One region of the Agromyces sp. NPDC058484 genome, then DNA from elsewhere that is predicted to be linked to it. Evidence: predicted binding sites of a transcription regulator. Region 1 holds the regulator's gene; each other region holds the start of a gene.
What was found. Region 1 encodes LexA, which represses DNA repair genes until DNA is damaged. Its sites were predicted from a motif close to TCGAACANNTGTTCGA; they were not measured.
Positions count from the first base shown of each region.

Region 2: uvrA (excinuclease ABC subunit UvrA) is a predicted target of LexA. The motif match lies at 1,982-1,997, and genes of this name have one in related genera.
Region 3: ACFWN7_RS14330 (DUF222 domain-containing protein) is a predicted target of LexA. The motif match lies at 1,508-1,523, and genes of this name have one in related genera.

Region 1 is NZ_JBHXMP010000002.1:172,582-178,562, forward strand. Features, by position in the region: gene metE (5-methyltetrahydropteroyltriglutamate--homocysteine S-methyltransferase) at 1-1,766, shown strand, start outside; gene ACFWN7_RS03330 (alpha/beta fold hydrolase) at 1,875-2,633, shown strand; gene lexA (transcriptional repressor LexA) at 2,650-3,339, opposite strand; gene ACFWN7_RS03340 (LysM peptidoglycan-binding domain-containing protein) at 3,594-4,013, shown strand; gene ACFWN7_RS03345 (histidinol-phosphate transaminase) at 4,060-5,148, shown strand; gene hisB (imidazoleglycerol-phosphate dehydratase HisB) at 5,159-5,773, shown strand; gene hisH (imidazole glycerol phosphate synthase subunit HisH) at 5,770-5,981, shown strand, end outside.
Region 2 is NZ_JBHXMP010000001.1:187,461-193,441, reverse strand. Features, by position in the region: gene uvrB (excinuclease ABC subunit UvrB) at 1-1,259, shown strand, start outside; gene ACFWN7_RS00900 (hypothetical protein) at 1,384-1,896, opposite strand; gene uvrA (excinuclease ABC subunit UvrA) at 2,053-4,944, shown strand; gene uvrC (excinuclease ABC subunit UvrC) at 4,949-5,981, shown strand, end outside.
Region 3 is NZ_JBHXMP010000018.1:31,517-37,497, forward strand. Features, by position in the region: gene ACFWN7_RS14330 (DUF222 domain-containing protein) at 1-1,488, opposite strand, end outside; gene ACFWN7_RS14335 (IS5 family transposase) at 1,598-2,431, opposite strand; gene ACFWN7_RS14340 (SgcJ/EcaC family oxidoreductase) at 2,627-3,088, shown strand; gene ACFWN7_RS14345 (hypothetical protein) at 3,219-3,548, opposite strand; gene ACFWN7_RS14350 (TetR family transcriptional regulator C-terminal domain-containing protein) at 3,545-4,126, opposite strand; gene ACFWN7_RS14355 (VOC family protein) at 4,153-4,569, opposite strand; gene ACFWN7_RS14360 (MarR family winged helix-turn-helix transcriptional regulator) at 4,656-5,147, opposite strand; gene ACFWN7_RS14365 (SRPBCC domain-containing protein) at 5,187-5,627, opposite strand; gene ACFWN7_RS14370 (ArsR/SmtB family transcription factor) at 5,624-5,944, opposite strand.

The sequences.
Region 1 (5,981 bases):
ACGACCTCGTGCCCGTGTACGCGGCGCTCCTCGCCGAGCTCGAGGCGGCCGGCGCCGCCTGGGTGCAGCTCGACGAGCCCGCGCTCGTCAGCGAGAGCATCGACGAGCCGCGCGAGCGCGTCATCGAGTCGATCGGCCTCGCCTACGACGCCCTCGGCGCGTCCGAGCGCCGTCCCCGGATCTTCGTCGCGGCCCCCTACGCGGCTCTCGACGACGCGCTTCCCGCCCTCGCGGCGTCCCCCGTCGAGGCGATCGGCCTCGATCTCGTTCGGGGCGCCGCTCCCGAGCGCCTCGATCCGGCGACGAGCGAGTCGCTCGCGTCGAAGACCCTCGTAGCGGGTGTCGTCGACGGCCACAACATCTGGCGCGGCGACCTCGCCCGCGCCTTCGAGCGTGCCGACGCGCTCCGCTCGCTGTCGTCGGATGTCGCCGTGTCGACCTCGACCTCGCTGCTGCATGTGCCGCACGACGTCGACGACGAGACCGCGCTCGACGCCCGCCTCGCGAGCTGGCTCGCGTTCGCCGACCAGAAGGTCGCCCAGGTCGCGACCCTCGCCCGCGGCCTCGCCGACGGGCGCGCCGCGATCCAGGGCGAGCTCGATGCGGCATCCGATGCCCTCACCGACCGCGCCGGCGCCCCCGGCGTGCGAGTGCCCGAGGTGCGCGGACGCCTCGCCGCGCTCGCCGACCGCGACTTCACCCGCGCGGCCTACGACGAGCGCGTCGCGGCGCAGGAGGCGCTCGAGCTTCCCGAGCTGCCGACGACGACGATCGGCTCGTTCCCGCAGACGGCCGACATCCGCCGCGCCCGCGCCCGGGTGGTGAAGGGCGAGCTGACGGATGCCGAGTACCGCGCGCTCATGCGCGAGGAGATCGAGCGCGTCATCCGCCTGCAGGAGGAGCTGGGTCTCGACGTGCTCGTGCACGGCGAGCCCGAGCGCAACGACATGGTGCAGTACTTCGCCGAGCTCCTCGACGGCTTCGCGGTGACCCAGCACGGATGGGTGCAGTCGTACGGCTCGCGGTGCACGCGCCCCTCGATCCTGTGGGGCGACGTCTCGCGGCCGGCGGCGATGACCGTCGAGTGGTCGACCCACGCCCAGTCGCTGACCGAGAAGCCCGTGAAGGGAATGCTCACCGGCCCGGTGACGATCCTCGCGTGGTCATTCGTGCGCGACGACCAGCCGCTCGGCGACACCGCCCGCCAGGTGGCCCTCGCGCTGCGCGACGAGATCACCGATCTCGAGTCGGCGGGCATCCGGATCATCCAGGTCGACGAGCCCGCGCTTCGCGAGCTCCTGCCGTTGAAGCTCGCCGCCCAGCCCGCGTACCTCGACTGGTCGGTCGGGTCGTTCCGCCTCGCCACCGGCGGCGCGGCATCGGCGACGCAGGTGCACACCCACCTCTGCTACTCGGAGTTCGGCGTGGTCATCGACGCCATCCGCAACCTCGACGCCGACGTCACGTCGATCGAGGCGGCGCGCAGCCGCATGGAGGTCGTCGACGACATCGCGGGGAGCGGCTTCGACCACGGCATCGGCCCGGGCGTGTACGACATCCACTCGCCACGCGTGCCGAGTGCCGCAGAGGTGCAGGCGCTCCTCGAGCGCGCGGTCGCCGAGATCCCTGCGTCGAGGTTGTGGGTCAACCCCGACTGCGGCCTGAAGACCCGCGGGTACGACGAGACGGTCTCCTCCCTCGAGCACATCATCGAGGCGACGCGGGCCGTGCGTGCCGAGCTCTCGGAGCCGGTGCTCGCCGAGTAGGAACAGACAGGGGATGGGTGGATGTCGCGTGGCCCGCGGCATCCGCCCGCTGCCGTCTGCGGCATCCGCTCGCGGCGATTCCTCAGACACGTGACCTACCGTCGGTGCATGCAGCTCGCGGTACACGAATCCGGCGGTGGCGCGAAGACCGCGATCCTCATCCACGGCATCATGTCCGATTCGCGCGCGTGGCATCGAGTCACGGCGGAGCTCGAGGGCCGCGGATTCCGGGTGCTCGCGGTGGACCTGACGGGCCATGGGCGCAGCCCGCGGGCGCGTCGCTACTCTCCGGCCGTCTGGGCCGACGACGTGGTCGAGACGCTCGAACCGCTGCTCCACGGCCCGCCCGACGTCGTGATGGGGCATTCGCTGGGCGGGCTCGTGGCGAGCCTCGTGGCCGACCGCATGGCACCCCGGGCTGCGATCTACGTCGACCCGGCGTTCTCCTTCCCCGCGGGGATCCGGGGCTGGGCGTTCAAGGCCTTCTTCGCGATCGCACCGCGGCCGCGGCGTTCGGCGCTCGTGCGGATGAACCCGAAGTGGAGCGCGACCGACGTCGACATCGAGCTCGCGACACTGCGCGACTGGGACAAGCGCACCATCCTCGGCTTCGCCGACACCCGGCCACTCGTGCCGCCGGTACGGCTCGTCGCGCCCACGCTGGTCGTGCTCGCCGAGAAGAGCCTCCTCATCACCGAGCGGGTCGCGGCGCAGCTCCGCCATCAGGGCATGACGGTCGAGACGGTCGCCGGCACCGGCCATACGGTGTTCCGCGACGACCACGCGGGCTTCATGAACACGGTGATCGACTGGTTGCGTCAGCACGCGCGGGTGGGCGCCGAGCCGGCGAGCGCACGCGCAGCATGAGCGTGCGCGTGCGAGCTCAGACGGCCCGCATCACGGCGACGACCTTGCCGAGCACCTCGGCCTGATCGCCGACGATCGGCTCGAATGCGCTGTTCCGCGGGAGCAGCCAGGTGTGCCCGTCGCGCTGGCGGAACACCTTGACCGTCGCCTCGCCATCGAGCATGGCGGCGACGATCTCGCCATTCTCGGCCGTTCGCTGGGAGCGCACCACCACCCAGTCGCCGTCGCAGATCGCCGCGTCGATCATCGAGTCGCCCACGACCTTCAGGATGAACAGCTCGCCCTTGCCGACGAGCTGGCGGGGCAGCGGGAAGACCTCGTCGATCTGCTGCTCGGCGGTGATGGGGATGCCCGCGGCGATGCGCCCGACGAGCGGAACCATCGCCGCGTCGCCGACGGGGATGGCCTCGCCGGCCGATGGCGCTCGCTCGGCGGAGTCGGGCAGTTCGATGAGCACCTCGAGCGCGCGGGGGCGGTTCGGATCACGCCGCAGATAACCGGCGAGTTCGAGCTGGTTCAGCTGATGGGTGACGCTCGAAAGAGATGAGAGCCCCACGCCATCGCCGATCTCCCGCATGCTCGGCGGGTAGCCCCGACTCGAGACCGAGCGCTGGATGACCTCGAGGATGGCGACTTGTTTCGCGCTGAGGCTCTTGCGGCGGCGTACCCTGCCGCCTTCGCGCACGTCGTCGATGTCGGTGCTCACGGTCTCCGCCCCTCGTTGCGGCCGTCGCGGCCGGATGTCGGTGGTGTCTGATCGACTGTCTTCTGACATTCGAAACTGTATCCGCCCGATGTCGGTGCGGCAAACATTCATTCGAGTGTGTCGCGGGAATCTCGGCAGGAAATGCCGAACGGACCCTTGCAGCTTCGAAGAATCGAAGATACATTCGGAACAGAGCTTCGCATCCGGCCCTCCCGGCCGAGGGTCGGATGCGGCTCCCACAGGAGGTGTGAGAGATGAGTGCAGTGATCGCGTCAGACGGATTCGGCACGTCGAAGCATCCGCGCGGAGCCGCATCGACGCCTGCGCCCACGCCTGCGGCGACGCCGCTACCGACGTCTGCGCCGACGCGGCTCCGTCTCACGCGCCGCGGTCGCGCCGTTGTCACGAGCCTGTGCGCCGTGCCGCTCGTGGCCTGGGCGCTCGTCGCGGTGCTCGGGTCGGGCGGCGCCGCCGCCGATTCCGGCGCGAACCTCGGGGCTCGCACATTCGAGTACGTCACCGTGTACCAGGGCGACTCGCTCTGGGCCATCGCCGAGTCGATCGCGCCCAGTGGCGACCCTCGCGTGGTGATCGACGAGATCCTTCGACTCAACGGCCTCGACGACGTCGTCGTCCAACCGGGGCAGCGCCTGGCACTTCCGGTCGTTCCGTGAGACGCGCGCGCCAGAGCGGCACCCGGTGCGTGGCTAGCATGGACGGGTGACGAGCCTTGACGACCTGCCCATTCGTGATGACCTGCGGGGTCGTGCGCCCTACGGCGCCCCTCAGAAGTCCGTACCGGTCGCCCTGAACGTCAACGAGAACACGCACCCGATCCCCGAAGCCGTGGCGCACGACATCGTCGCCCGCGTCGCCGCGGCCATTCTCAGCCTCAACCGCTACCCCGACCGGGAGTTCACCGCCCTTCGCAATGCGCTCGCCGGCTACCTGGGCCATGGGCTCGAGGCGGAGCAGCTCTGGGCCGCGAATGGCTCGAACGAGGTGTTGCAGCACATCCTCCAGGCCTTCGGCGGCCCCGGCAGGAAGGTGATCGGGTTCGCGCCGACCTACTCGATGTACGGCCTCCTCGCGTCGGGCACCGGCACCGAGTGGGTCACGGCCGAACGCGACGCCGACTTCGAGCTCAGCACCGAGACGGCCGTCGCCGCAGTGCGCGAGCATGACCCCGACATCGTGCTGCTCTGCGCGCCGAACAATCCCACGGGCACTCCGCTGCCGCTGGACGTGATCACCTCGGTCACCGATGCCGCCCGCGGCATCGTCGTCGTCGACGAGGCGTACTTCGAGTTCGCCGACCCCGGCACGCCGAGCGCCCTCACGTTGCTGGAAGGTCGCCCTCGCCTGCTCGTCTCGCGCACGATGAGCAAGGCCTTCGCGTTCGCCGGCGCGCGAGTCGGCTACCTCGCCGGCGATCCGGCCGCCATCGACGCGCTCCGGCTCGTCCGGCTGCCCTACCACCTGTCGGCCCTCACGCAGTCGGCTGCGCTCGGCGCCCTCGCGCACTCCGGCGAGATGCTCGCGATGGTCGACGAGATCCGCGCCCAACGCGACCGGATCTCCGCTGAGCTCGCTCGCCTCGGCTTCCGTCCGTACCGGAGCGGCTCGAACTTCGTGCTCTTCGGAGGCGTCGACGACCCGAGCGCGGTCTTCGAGGCGCTCCTCGACCGCGGCATCCTGATCCGTGAGATCGGCCTGCCCGGATGCCTCAGGGTGACGGCCGGCACCGAGGCCGAGACCACCGCATTCCTCGAGGCGATCGCCGTGTTCGCTCCCGCGGCCGCCGAATAGGATTGACGTCATGACCTCACCCGGCGCACCGCGCACCGCCCGCGTGCAGCGCGAGACGAGCGAATCGAGCATCGATCTGTCGCTGAACCTCGACGGCTCGGGCGTGAGCGACATCGAGACATCCGTGCCGTTCTACGACCACCTGCTCACGGCGTTCGCCAAGCATTCGCTCACCGACCTGAGCGTGCGCGCCCGCGGCGACATCGAGATCGACGTGCACCACACCGTTGAAGACGTGGGTATCGTGCTCGGCCAGGCGATCCGCGAGGCGCTCGGCGACAAGCGCGGCATCTCCCGCTACGGCGACGCGCTCGTGCCCCTCGACGAGGCGCTCGCGCAGGCCGTCGTCGACATCTCGGGCCGCCCGTACCTCGTGCACTCCGGAGAGCCCGCGGGGTTCGAGTTCCACCTCATCGGCGGCCACTTCACCGGTTCGATGGTGCAGCACGTCTTCGAGGCGATCTCGTTGAACGCCGGACTCACGGTGCACGTCACCGTGCTCGGCGGGCGCGACCCGCATCACATCGCCGAGGCGGAGTTCAAGGCCTTCGCCCGCGCGTTCCGGCAGGCGAAGTCGCTCGACGCGCTTGTGTCGGGCATCCCGTCCACCAAGGGCGCCCTGTGACGAACCCCAGGCGCGTCGTGCTGCTCGACTACGGATCGGGAAACGTGCACTCCGCGGCGAAGGCGCTCGAACGCGCGGGCGCCGAGGTGGAGGTCACCGCCGATCGCGACGCAGCACTGGAGGCCGACGGACTCGTGGTGCCCGGCGTGGGCGCGTTCAAGGCCGTGATGGATCAGCTTCGGGGGGTACGCGGCGACGAGGTCATCGA
Region 2 (5,981 bases), on a different contig from region 1:
AGTTGGAGGAGCGGCTCGCGGAGCTCGAGCGCGAGGGCAAGCTGCTCGAGGCGCAGCGTCTGCGCATGCGCACGACGTTCGACCTCGAGATGATGGAGCAGATCGGGTTCTGCTCCGGGATCGAGAACTACTCGCGTCACATCGACGGCAGGTCGGCGGGGGAGCCCCCGCACTGCCTGCTCGACTACTTCGCCGACGACTTCCTCGTGGTCATCGACGAGTCGCACGTCACGGTGCCGCAGATCGGCGCCATGTACGAGGGCGACTCGTCGCGCAAGCGCACGCTCGTCGAACACGGCTTCCGGCTGCCGAGCGCGCTCGACAACCGCCCGCTCAAGTTCGATGAGTTCAAAGACCGAGTGGGCCAGACCGTCTACCTCTCCGCGACCCCGGGCCGCTACGAGATGGACATCGCCGACGGTGTGGTGGAGCAGATCATCCGCCCCACGGGCCTCGTCGACCCGCAGATCGTGGTGAAGCCGTCGAAGGGACAGATCGACGACCTGCTCGAGGAGATCCGCATCCGCGCAGAGCGTGACGAGCGCGTGCTCGTCACGACCCTCACCAAGCGGATGGCCGAGGAACTGACCGACTTCCTGACCGAAGCGGGCGTTCGGGTACGGTACCTGCACTCCGACGTCGACACGCTGCGCCGCGTCGAACTCCTGACCGAGCTGCGTGCAGGCGTCTACGACGTGCTCGTCGGCATCAACCTGCTGCGCGAAGGTCTCGATCTCCCCGAGGTGTCGCTGGTCGCCATCCTCGACGCCGACAAGGAGGGATTCCTTCGCTCCTCGACCTCGCTCATCCAGACGATCGGCCGTGCAGCGCGCAATGTCTCGGGCGAGGTGCACATGTACGCCGACGCGCTGACCGACTCGATGAAGGCCGCGATCGAAGAGACGACGCGCCGCCGCGACAAGCAGCTCGAATACAACCGCGCGAACGGCATCGACCCCCAGCCGCTCCGCAAGCGCATCGCCGACATCACCGACGTGCTCGCGCGCGAGGAGGCCGACACCGCGGCTCTTCTCGCAGGCAGGGACGCCCGCAAGAAGGCGCCCGTGCCGAACCTCCGTCGCGAGGGCATCGCAGCAGCGGGAGCGAACGACCTCGAGGAGCTCATCCGCGACCTCAACGAGCAGATGCTCGAGGCAGCGGGGGAGCTGAAGTTTGAGCTCGCCGCCCGGCTCCGCGACGAGGTCTCAGACCTCAAGCGGGAGCTCAGGCAGATGGAGAAGGCCGGTCACCTCGGCTGACTGGCAGATCCACTCCTGAGGCATGGCCTGTTCTCACCTGGGCGCCCGTCCGGGCGGCGATCGAACGTATCTTCTACGTATCTGCTTAGGTGAAGCTGGCACCTGTCGTGTTGGGCGGGTCACTTCATGGCTGGCTGCACTCGCTCGCGGACGTCATGATGATGCTCGCTTCACCGGCCGCGTTGTGGACGGTGGTGATGTCGAGAATGATCATGGTCTTCCCGACGATTCGGATGCGAAGGTTCTCGCGAGAGTCGAGCGTCCTCACCCGCACCACCCAGCTGTCCGCTTCGGGGAACTCTTTCGAAAGGGAGGCAGCCCACGCGACGCGATCCATCGTCGGCTCAACGTTGATCACGCGTCGGACGGTTGCCCGATCTCCACGGTCCTCAAGGGGACAAGGTTCCTGGACGATCTCTTCGCTCGTACCGAGTACTGCGTTGGCAGGGATGGTCTCCTCGACCCGGTCGTAGTACCCCGTCACCACCGCTGTGGCTTCCTCCACCGTGGCCGGCGCCGGGTTCGGAACCAAGGCCGTCGCAATCCACGCGAGAACCAGGATGGTTCCGACTCCGATGAGCGAGAGCAGCGTCGCCCGACTAAGCCTAAGACGAGATCGGGGACGCCGTTGCTTCATCAGGCTGAGTCTATGGCGGGCCGCGACCGCGGCGGAATGCGCGGATCCTGCCCGATGCGCAGCGCGCTTCACTCAAGCAGATACCTAGAACGTATGTTCGCTCAGAGCGCGCGCCGGCCGGGGCTCCGTGTCAGTGGCGCTCTCTAGACTCATAGGGTGCCAGTCTCACGTCTCGATGCCCACTCGCGCCTGAGTGTCCGCGGTGCCCGCGTGCACAATCTGCAGAACATCGACGTCGAGATCCCGCGCGATGCGATGGTCGTGTTCACGGGCCTGTCGGGCTCGGGCAAGTCGTCGCTCGCGTTCGACACGATCTTCGCCGAGGGGCAGCGCCGATACGTGGAATCCCTTTCCGCATATGCGCGCCAGTTCCTCGGCCAGGTCGACCGACCCGATGTCGACTTCATCGAGGGTCTCAGCCCTGCCGTCTCGATCGACCAGAAGTCGACCAACCGCAACCCTCGTTCGACCGTCGGCACGATCACCGAGATCTACGACTACATGCGCCTCCTGTGGGCCCGCATCGGCGTGCCGCATTGCCCGATCTGCGGGGAGCGCATCCAGCGGCAGACCGTTCAGCAGATCGCCGACCAGCTCATGGAGCTCCCCGAAGGCACCCGCTATCAGGTGCTCAGCCCCGTCGTCTCGAAGAAGAAGGGCGAATTCGTCGACCTGTTCCGCGATCTCGCCGCACAGGGATACTCGCGCGCCGTCGTCGACGGCGAGGTCATCCGCCTCGATGAACCGCCGGCGCTGAAGAAGCAGGTCAAGCACGACATCTCGGTGGTCGTCGACCGCCTCGTGGCCGGCCCCGAGATGCTCAATCGGCTCACCGACTCGCTCGAGACGGCACTCCGCCTGACCGACGGCCTCGTGCAGGTGAACTTCGTCGACCAATCCGGGCCTCAGTCGTGGGCGACCTTCTCAGAGAAGCTCTCCTGCCCGAACCAGCATCCGATCCAGCTCACCGAGATCGAGCCGCGCACGTTCTCGTTCAACGCGCCGTTCGGCGCCTGTCCCGAGTGCTCCGGGCTCGGCACGCGGATGTCGGTCGACGAGGCGCTGCTCCTGGGCGATCCGGCGATGAGCATCTCCGAGGGCGTCATCATCCCTTGGACGTCGCAGGGCAAGAGCCTCTACAACTACTACGAGAAGCTCCTCGACGGACTCGCGCGCGACCTCGGGTTCTCGCTCGACACCCCGTGGGAGCATCTCGCCGACGACGCGCGCCAGGCGGTGCTCCGCGGCGACAACTTCGAGGTCAAGGTCCGCTGGCGCAACCGCTATGGGCGCGAGATGAGCTACACGTCGGGGTTCGAGGGCGTGGTCCCCTACATCGAGCGGCAATACGTGCAGGCCGAGACCGATGTGCAGCGCGCGCGCTGGTCGGAGTACCTCCGAGAGGTGCCCTGCCCGGTCTGCGACGGAAAGCGACTGAAGCCCGAGGTGCTCTCGGTGCTCATCCACGGCGCGAGCATCGCAGATGTCGGACTCCTCAGTCTCACCGACGCGCGATCCTTCATGGACCGATTGCAGCTCACCGACCGCGAGCAGGCGATCGCGGCGCAGGTCCTGCGCGAGATCAAGGTGCGCCTCGATTTCCTCATCCGCGTCGGTCTCAACTACCTCGACCTCGCTCGTGCGGCCGGCACGCTCTCGGGTGGTGAGGCGCAGCGCATCAGGCTCGCGACCCAGATCGGCTCGGGGCTCACCGGCGTGCTCTACGTTCTCGACGAGCCCAGCATCGGCCTGCACCAGCGTGACAACCGCCGACTCATCGACACACTTCTCGCCCTCCGCGACCTCGGCAACACGCTCATCGTCGTCGAGCACGACGAAGACACCATCCGAACCGCCGACTGGATCGTCGACATCGGGCCGGGCGCCGGCGTGAACGGCGGCACCGTGGTGCACTCGGGCAGCTACGCCGAACTCGTGAAGAACACGCGCTCGCTGACGGGCGACTACCTTTCGGGTCGCAAGGAGATCCCGCTCCCGACGCACCGGCGCACCATCGACCCCGAACGCGTGATCTCGGTCTCCGGCGCCGAGGCCAACAACCTGCGCGGCATCGATGTCGACTTCCCCCTCGGCACGTTCACGGCCGTCACCGGTGTCAGCGGGTCGGGCAAGTCGTCGCTCGTGAACGACATCCTGTACCGGGTGCTCGCGAACCGCCTGAACGGCGCACGCAAGGTTGCGGGCAGGCACCGCAGGGTCACCGGCCTTGAGCACCTCGACAAGGTGGTGCACGTCGATCAGGCGCCGATCGGGCGCACGCCGCGGTCGAATCCCGCCACATACACGGGCGTGTTCGACCGGATCCGCACCCTGTTCTCCGAGACCACCGAGGCGAAGGCGCGCGGCTACCTCCCGGGCCGGTTCAGCTTCAACGTCAAGGGAGGCAGGTGCGAGGCGTGCTCCGGCGACGGCACCATCAAGATCGAGATGAACTTCCTGCCCGACGTCTACGTCGCCTGCGAGGTGTGCTCCGGGAAGCGGTACAACCGCGAGACCCTCCAGGTGCACTACAAGGGCAAGGACATCTCGGAGGTGCTCGAGATGCCGATCAGCGAGGCGGCGGAGTTCTTCGAGCCGATCTCCGCGATCCATCGATACCTGAAGACGCTCGTCGACGTCGGGCTCGGCTACGTCCAGCTCGGCCAGAGCGCGACGACGCTGTCCGGCGGTGAGGCCCAGCGTGTCAAGCTGGCCACCGAGCTCCAGCGCCGGTCGAACGGCCGAAGCGTGTACGTGCTCGACGAACCGACCACCGGCCTCCACTTCGAAGACGTACGCAAGCTCCTGAAGGTACTTGGCAAGCTCGTCGAGAAGGGCAACACCGTGATCGTCATCGAGCACAGCCTCGACGTCATCAAGTCGGCCGACTGGATCATCGACCTCGGCCCCGAGGGGGGCTCAGGCGGTGGTCGAGTCGTCGCGACCGGCACGCCCGAGCAGGTCGCACGCGTGCCCGGGAGTCACACCGGATTCTTCCTCCGTGAGATCTTCGATGCGGCATCCGTTCGCGCCGACGTAGCCAGCTGAGGCGATGAGCACTGCATCGCCGAGCCACCACGGCGTTCCCTATCGCCCGAGGCCGGGGGAGATCCCCACCGCGCCGGGTGTCTACCGCTTCCGCGATGCCGAGCGGCGCGTGCTGTATGTCGGCAAGGCCAAGAACCTGCGGGCGCGCCTGTCGAACTACTTCGCACCGCTGCAGACCCTGCACGAGCGCACGCGTCGCATGGTGACCAGCGCCGCCTCAGTCGAGTGGACGGTGGTGCGCACCGACGTCGAGGCGCTGAACCTCGAGATCACCTGGATCAACGAGCTCAAGCCGCCGTTCAACGTGCGATTCAAGGACGACAAGTCGTACCCATACCTCGTGGTGACGCTCGGAGACGACGCCCCACGCGCCATGGTCTCGCGAAAGCGCGGCATCCCGGGGGCACGGTACTTCGGACCGTATCCGAAGGTGTGGGCGGTGAACGAGACCCTCGATCTGCTGATCAAGCTGTTCCCGATCCGCACCTGCAAAGACAGCGACTACCGTCGCGCGGTGACGTCGGGCAAACCCTGCTTCGCCGGCCAGATCGGTCGTTGCTTCGGACCCTGCTCCGGGAAGGTCACGCTCGAGGAGCATCGAGCGAACGTCGATCGGTTCGTCGCGTTCATGCAGAACCAGGACCCGAGGATCATCGACGACCTCGCGGCCGAGATGCGGGCGGCCGCCGCTGCCCAGGACTACGAGTCGGCCGCGCGCCGCCGAGACCAGCTGCAGGCCGCCGGCGCGTTCTTCGAGAAGAGCGCCATGGTACTCGGCGACCGCGTCGACATCGACGTGTTCGGCATCGAGCACGACGAGCTCGCCGCGGCCGTGCAGCTGTTCGTCGTCCGTGGCGGCAGGGTCAGGGGCGTGCACACCTGGACGGTCGACAAGGAGCTCGACGTTCCGCTCGGCGAACTCGTCGACTCCGTGGTGCAGAACGCGTACGGCTCCGGCCTCGCCCCCGCCCGCGAGATCGTGGTTCCAGAGCTGCCCGACGATGCCGCAGCCCTCGAGACGTGGCTCGGCACGCTCG
Region 3 (5,981 bases), on a different contig from region 1:
CGGCGGTGCGATGGTGTCGTTGCCCGTTGGCACCCGACGAGCCGGATGCGTGACGTGCGTGCGGCCCGCCAGTGACCGCCACTCGAACACGCCGTCTGCCAGATGCCGTACCGACCAGGACGTCTCATGTTTGAGGTGATGGTGCAGCGAGCAGACGTGGCCGAGATTGTCGTGTGAGGTGCCGCCCAGGTACTGCCAATCGAAGGTGTGATCGGCCTCGCAACCGACGGCTGGGCGGTTGCAGTCCGGGAACCGGCACGTGCCGTCGCGCACCTCGAGCCAGCGCTTCAGGTCGGCCGGCGGTCGGTAGCTCGTTCGGTCGACATCGAGCACCGTACCCGAGACGGGGTGCGTGAGCAGGCGCGTGAAGGATGGCGCTCGCGCTGCCAGGCGTCGAGCGGTCTCCGCATCGATCGGACCGTGCCCGTCGAGGTGGCCCGGCTCGTCTGAGGCCTCGATGAGTGTCAGCACCGGCACGGTCACATGCACAGTCGGACGAACCGCCGCCGCTGCCGCGGCGAACTCGGATGACGAGGGTAGCGCGCCGTACAGGAGGAGGTCGCGCAGGGCATCGGCCCGGATTCGATCGCGGCTGCGTCGCGCGCCATCTGTTTCATCGATGCCGACTGTTGCGTCGATGCCGGCTGTTGCGTCGATGCCGGCTGTTGCGTCGATGCCGGCTGTTGCGTCGATGCCGGCCGTTCCGTCGATGCCGGTTGTTCCGTCGACGCCGGTTCCGTTGACGCCGGCTGCGCGCGTATCGGATGCCGCAGCGGCGCGCGCGACGTGATCGAGCCGGTTCTTGATGAGCGTCGCGTCGGCGGCAGGGAGGAACGCGTGGAGCCACGCCATCCCGTCGTGCGCGTGTTCGAGTTCGACACGGCGCTTCGCGCGGGCGGAACGGTGGCGCTCGGTGATCGTCTCGATCTGCAGCGATTCTCGAAGCGCGCGAGCCTCGCGACGAAGGGAGGCCGCGGTCTTCGTGGCGGCGACGGCGGCGAGCTGCTCGTCGAGCCGGCCGCGTAGGCCGGGGTCGTCGCCGAGCCCGCCGGTCTCCTCCACGACGACCCGCGCATGCTGCAGGCTGATCGAGCCCGAGCGGAGTGCGGCCAGCGTGGCGGGCAACGTGGTCGACAGCGCCCACGCCTCGTCGATCTGCCGCTCCATTGTGCGCTCGGGCACGTGAAGGGCAGTCGCGAGTTCGGCCGTGACGGCGCGCCGGGCCATCTCGCGCCGTCGGTGCGGAGAGAGGGACGGCGCGACGAACGCCTGCTCGCTGCGGAGGGCATAGTCGACGGTGAGCGAGATCAGATCGACGCGCATCGCCGCGTGCATCGCCTCGATGCGCTGCGCCTGCACCGCGGCATCGACCAGCTCGGCGAGGCCGTCTTGCGCGATCGCGTACGGCGAGCGACCTTCGAGGTCGATCGACTGTTCGGGGCGCTCGCAATACCGTTCTGACCTGCGATTCAAGTCGCCTCCGAGCATGGTTCGAGTCTATCAGAATTCGAACATGAATACGAAGAATACATCCAGCACCATGTGGGTAGAATCGAAGCTGGGTTCTGGGTATCTACTTAGAGGTTGCGCGGATAGGTCATGGTTGTCGTGCCGGTCGGCCGTCCCAGCGGTAGCGTGGCCAGGCTTCAGCGATGAGTCTTCGGACGATGATGATCGCGTTCGCGAGGGCGATGAACGCGTCGATGACGCGGACGCGTCGTTCGGTGCAGATGTGCAGTTTGCGGAAGCCGCGGTTGTGCCATGAGTTCGTGCGCTCGACGACCCAGCGGGCGCCGGTCTGCAGCGGGGTACCCTTCGTGCTGATCACGTAGTCCAAGCCCAGACCATCCAGCAGGTCACGGGTCTTGCCGGAGTCATAGCCGGCGTCCAGGTGCACGGTGATCCGCTCTGGCAGGTCGAACCCGAACCGGGCGAGCTTGTCCAAGGTCGGGCCGAGCAGGGGCGAGTCGTTCTGGTTTGCACCCGCCACGACCACGCCCAGCGGGATGCCGCGCCCATCGACGAGCACGGAGCGTTTCGTGCCCCGTTTGCCGCGATCCACCGGTGAACGGCCAGCAGCCTCACCGCCGCAGGGTGCTTTCACGATGCACCCGTCCACCGACAGGTTCTCGAGTTCGAGGCCGATCATCTGGTCGTACGCGTTCAGGCAGAGCTGTTCCAGTTCGGTGAAGATGTCGGCGGCGATCCACTCGTCCCGCCGATGCCGCAGCGTCGTCGCCGAGCAGCCGCTGTCGGCGATCTTCGCGTACGCGGCGCCGAGCACGAGGACCTGCACGAGCTTGTCGAAGATCACCCGATCCGGGATCCGTGGTCGGTGACAGCCCAGCGGATGCGCGTCGATCACCGGCGGGATCAACGCCTGGAACTGTGCCCAGATGGGCTCGATGATGGAAGATGGAACAGCAGGCACGAGGCTCCTGGGACAACGACGATTTCTTGGTCGAAACCGTGTTTAACAGGCCTCGTGCCTGCCCTGTCAGAACGCCACACCCCTACCTATCCGCGCAACCTCTTAGGTGAAGTGGGGGTTGGGAGAAGCGGCGCGCGCGCCCGGCCTCGGATCAGTTTCTGGGTATCTGCGTTCTCCTCGTGGCAGACTGCACGCATGGACGCTGAGGTAGCAGCCCGGACCTTGTACCAGCGCCTTCTTGATGGCTGGAACGCACGCGACGCCGAGGCGATGACCTCAGTGTTGGCCGCCGATGCGCTGGTCGTCGGCTTCGACGGTAGCCAGATGGACGGCCGGGAGGCGGCGACCTCCGAACTGGATCGCATCTTCGCCGACCACGAGCCGGCAAGGTATGTGGCGAGGATCCGCTGGGTAAGGTCGCAGGGTGACGACAGCGCGCTCCTGTACGCCGTCGCTGGCATGGTGGCTCCCGGCAGCAGCGAGATCATGCCGGACCGCAATGCCGTGCAGACAGTCATCGCCCGTGCGGGCGATAGCTGGACCGTCGCACTCTTCCAGACGACACCCGCGGTGTTCGACGGTCGTCCCGAGCTCAGCGAGGCGCTGACGGCGGAGTTGAACGAACTCGTCCCTCTCCAACCCTGGCCGGCCCACTGACCGGCAGGTGGCCCGCCGCTGCTCCTGCCCGCCTGGACTGGTCCAACGTGCTTACCGGCGGTGTTGCCGAGGGTCGATTCGGCTGACGGCGAACGTTCGCTGCAGGTGCGTGCGGATGCACTGACCGTCCTCAGTCGGTGGCTGCATGCTCAGCGAGCCCGCGCGCCTCCATCACCAGACCGCGCCAGATCGGAAGGTGGCTGTGGTCGACGGATACCCATTCTCTGAACACCTTGCCGACCGGAGCGAACGGCTGGCCGATGCCCTCATCGACGAGTTCGCGAACACGTGGTGCCGACAGCTTGACGATGAGTTCGTCGCCGGAGTGACCTGCGGCGGCGATGAACGCGCCGTTCACCCGCAGGCACGGATGACCCATCATCGTGCCGTGCTCAGCGAGGCCGCGCCCGACCAGGTCGTCAGCGATCGCTTCGAAATCGGGAACTCGCTGTGCCATCATCGCGCGGTCTCCTTCCACTCGATCGCCAGACTGCGGAGGTGACGGAGCGCTTCGGACACGGCGTCGTGGAACGCCTGTCCGTCGCGTGACACCAGGCTCAACAGCAGGCCTCCCTGCGTGACGGCGATGGCGAAGTCGGCGAGCCTTCGCGGGCTCGCGTCCGGATGCAATCGACCGGAGTCCTGCTCGGCTTCCAGGAACTCGGCGATCTTCCTTCGCTGCACGTCGAGAGCCGCTTCCAGGATGAGGCGGTACTCCTGTTGCTCCGCTTGCAGGGCGTACGCGGCGGTGCCGATGGGGCAACCCCGGGTGAAGGCGAATGATTCCTGGGCCCGGACGTGTTCGAACAGGAAGGCCTCGAGTTCAGGCCACGAAGTGATCGGGGCGTGCGCGGCGACGAAGTCGCGATGGTTCGACAGCACCGCCATGGTGAGTTCGTCGAGACTCCGGAAGTGCTGATAGAACTGCCCCTTCCCGGTCCCGGATGCGGCGAGGATCTCGTTCACGCTGGTGGCATTCATGCCCTGGCGGTGGAACAGGTCGGCTGCGGCGGAAACGATGCGCGCGCGCGTTCTCATCCCCTTCGACGTGTGGGCCGTCACGATCAGCTGAATGGGCGAGGGTACTGGAACGCGGCCACGGTCCCGGCGGCGGCATGGTGGAACACCGTGACCCGCCCTTCGTCGCCGAGGTCGACCGGTGGAACCACCGGAACGGCGCCGGCTCGGTTGGCCACGGATGCCACCGTGTCGACGTCTTCGACGGTGATGTAGGTGTCCCAGCGCGGCACCGCGGTGTCGCCGGGCTGTGGTGCTCGGATGCCGCCGACCTGATGGCCGGACACGAGGATCAGCCAGTACGGGCTGCCTGCGATCTCCGCGGCTACCACGTCCCAGCCGAACGTGCTCCGGAGGAACTCGGCGGCCGCCTCGGGGTCGTCGGTGGTGAGCTCATGCCATCCCGGAGCGCCATGCTGGTTGCGGATGTCATGCTCGGGCAGGAGTACGAATGCGTCGCTCACGGGATCCTCCTCGATATGCCGTTCCCTTAAATGTACCATTCGGTACAAAAATAGGGCAACGCTGCGAGGCTCAACGGGCGGCTTGCTCAGTCGAATCCGAGACTCAGCTTCCTCAGCAGCCCCGCGAGCCGCTTCTGCTCCGCCGCAGGGAGGCTCGCGAGCAGCTCCGCCTCTGCGTCGACGAGGCGCGTGATCGCGGCATCCACGCGCGTGAGGCCGGCAGGGCTCATCTCGACGAGGATGCCGCGACCGTCGTTCGGGTCGGTCTGGCGCGTCACGAGGCCGCGCTCGACGAGCCGGTCGATGCGGTTGGTCATCGTGCCGCTCGAGACGAGCGTCTGCTGCAGCAGCTGCTTGGGGGAGAGTCGATACGGCGTGCCGGCGCGGCGGAGCGCCGACAGCACGTCGAACTCGGATGCCTCGAGCTCCGAACGCGCGAACGCCTGGCGCCTCGCGCGGTCGAGGTGCTTCGCGAGGCGCGCGACCCGCGAGAGCACCTGCAGCGGCGCGAAGTCGAGGTCGGGTCGTTCGCGCTCCCAGTCGTCGACGATCCGGTCGACCTCGTCAGCACCCGTCATCCCGCCATTATCGCGCGGCAGGGGCCAGGGACCCGCCCCTCAGCTCGCCGCCGGAAGCCCGCTCCCGGTCTCGAGGAGCGACTTCATCGAGCTGAGCACGTACATCCAGCCCTCGCCGGCGACATCGGCCGCGGTGGCGGGCGACTCCTCCAGCCGGTCGTGCACCAGCGTCACGAGGCACAACCCGTCGCCTCGCTGCTCGATCTCCCAGGTCACGCGGCTCACCGGCTCGCCCGCGAGTGCCTCGTCGTAGGCCGAGCGCCACTCGTGCACGAGCCGTCTGGGCGGATCGAACTCGAGCACGGCGTCGGTGCCCCAGTCGTCGCCGTCGGGTCCGCGGGTCGTTCGTGCCTCGGGCGTGATGGCGATGGCCGTCCGGTAGAAGTACCGGGCGGTCCGGTCGGGATTCGTGATGGCCTCCCAGATCTCCTCCGCCGTCGCGCGGATGAACACGTGGTAGACCTGTGTCGCGTCGGTCATGACAGATTCTCCAGCTCTCTCTTGAGGTCGGCGAGCAGCGATGCCGGCCCGACCCGGTACTTGTCGATCCAGCGGTCGTGGATGAGGCGGATCGGCACGGCGTTCAGGTAGTGCAGCTTTTCGCGACCCGACCGCCGTGTGGTCACGAGCCCGGCACCCTCGAGTACGCGGAGGTGCTTCATGACCCCGAACCGCGTCATCTCGGCGAGCCCCTCGAGGTCGGCGAGGCGTGCCCCGTCGTGCTCGAACAGGTGGTCGAGAAGCCGGCGCCTCGTCGGGTCGGAGAGTGCCTTGAACACCGCGTCGTCGTCATCCATCTCGATCCATAATACGTGACTAAATAGTCACATAACA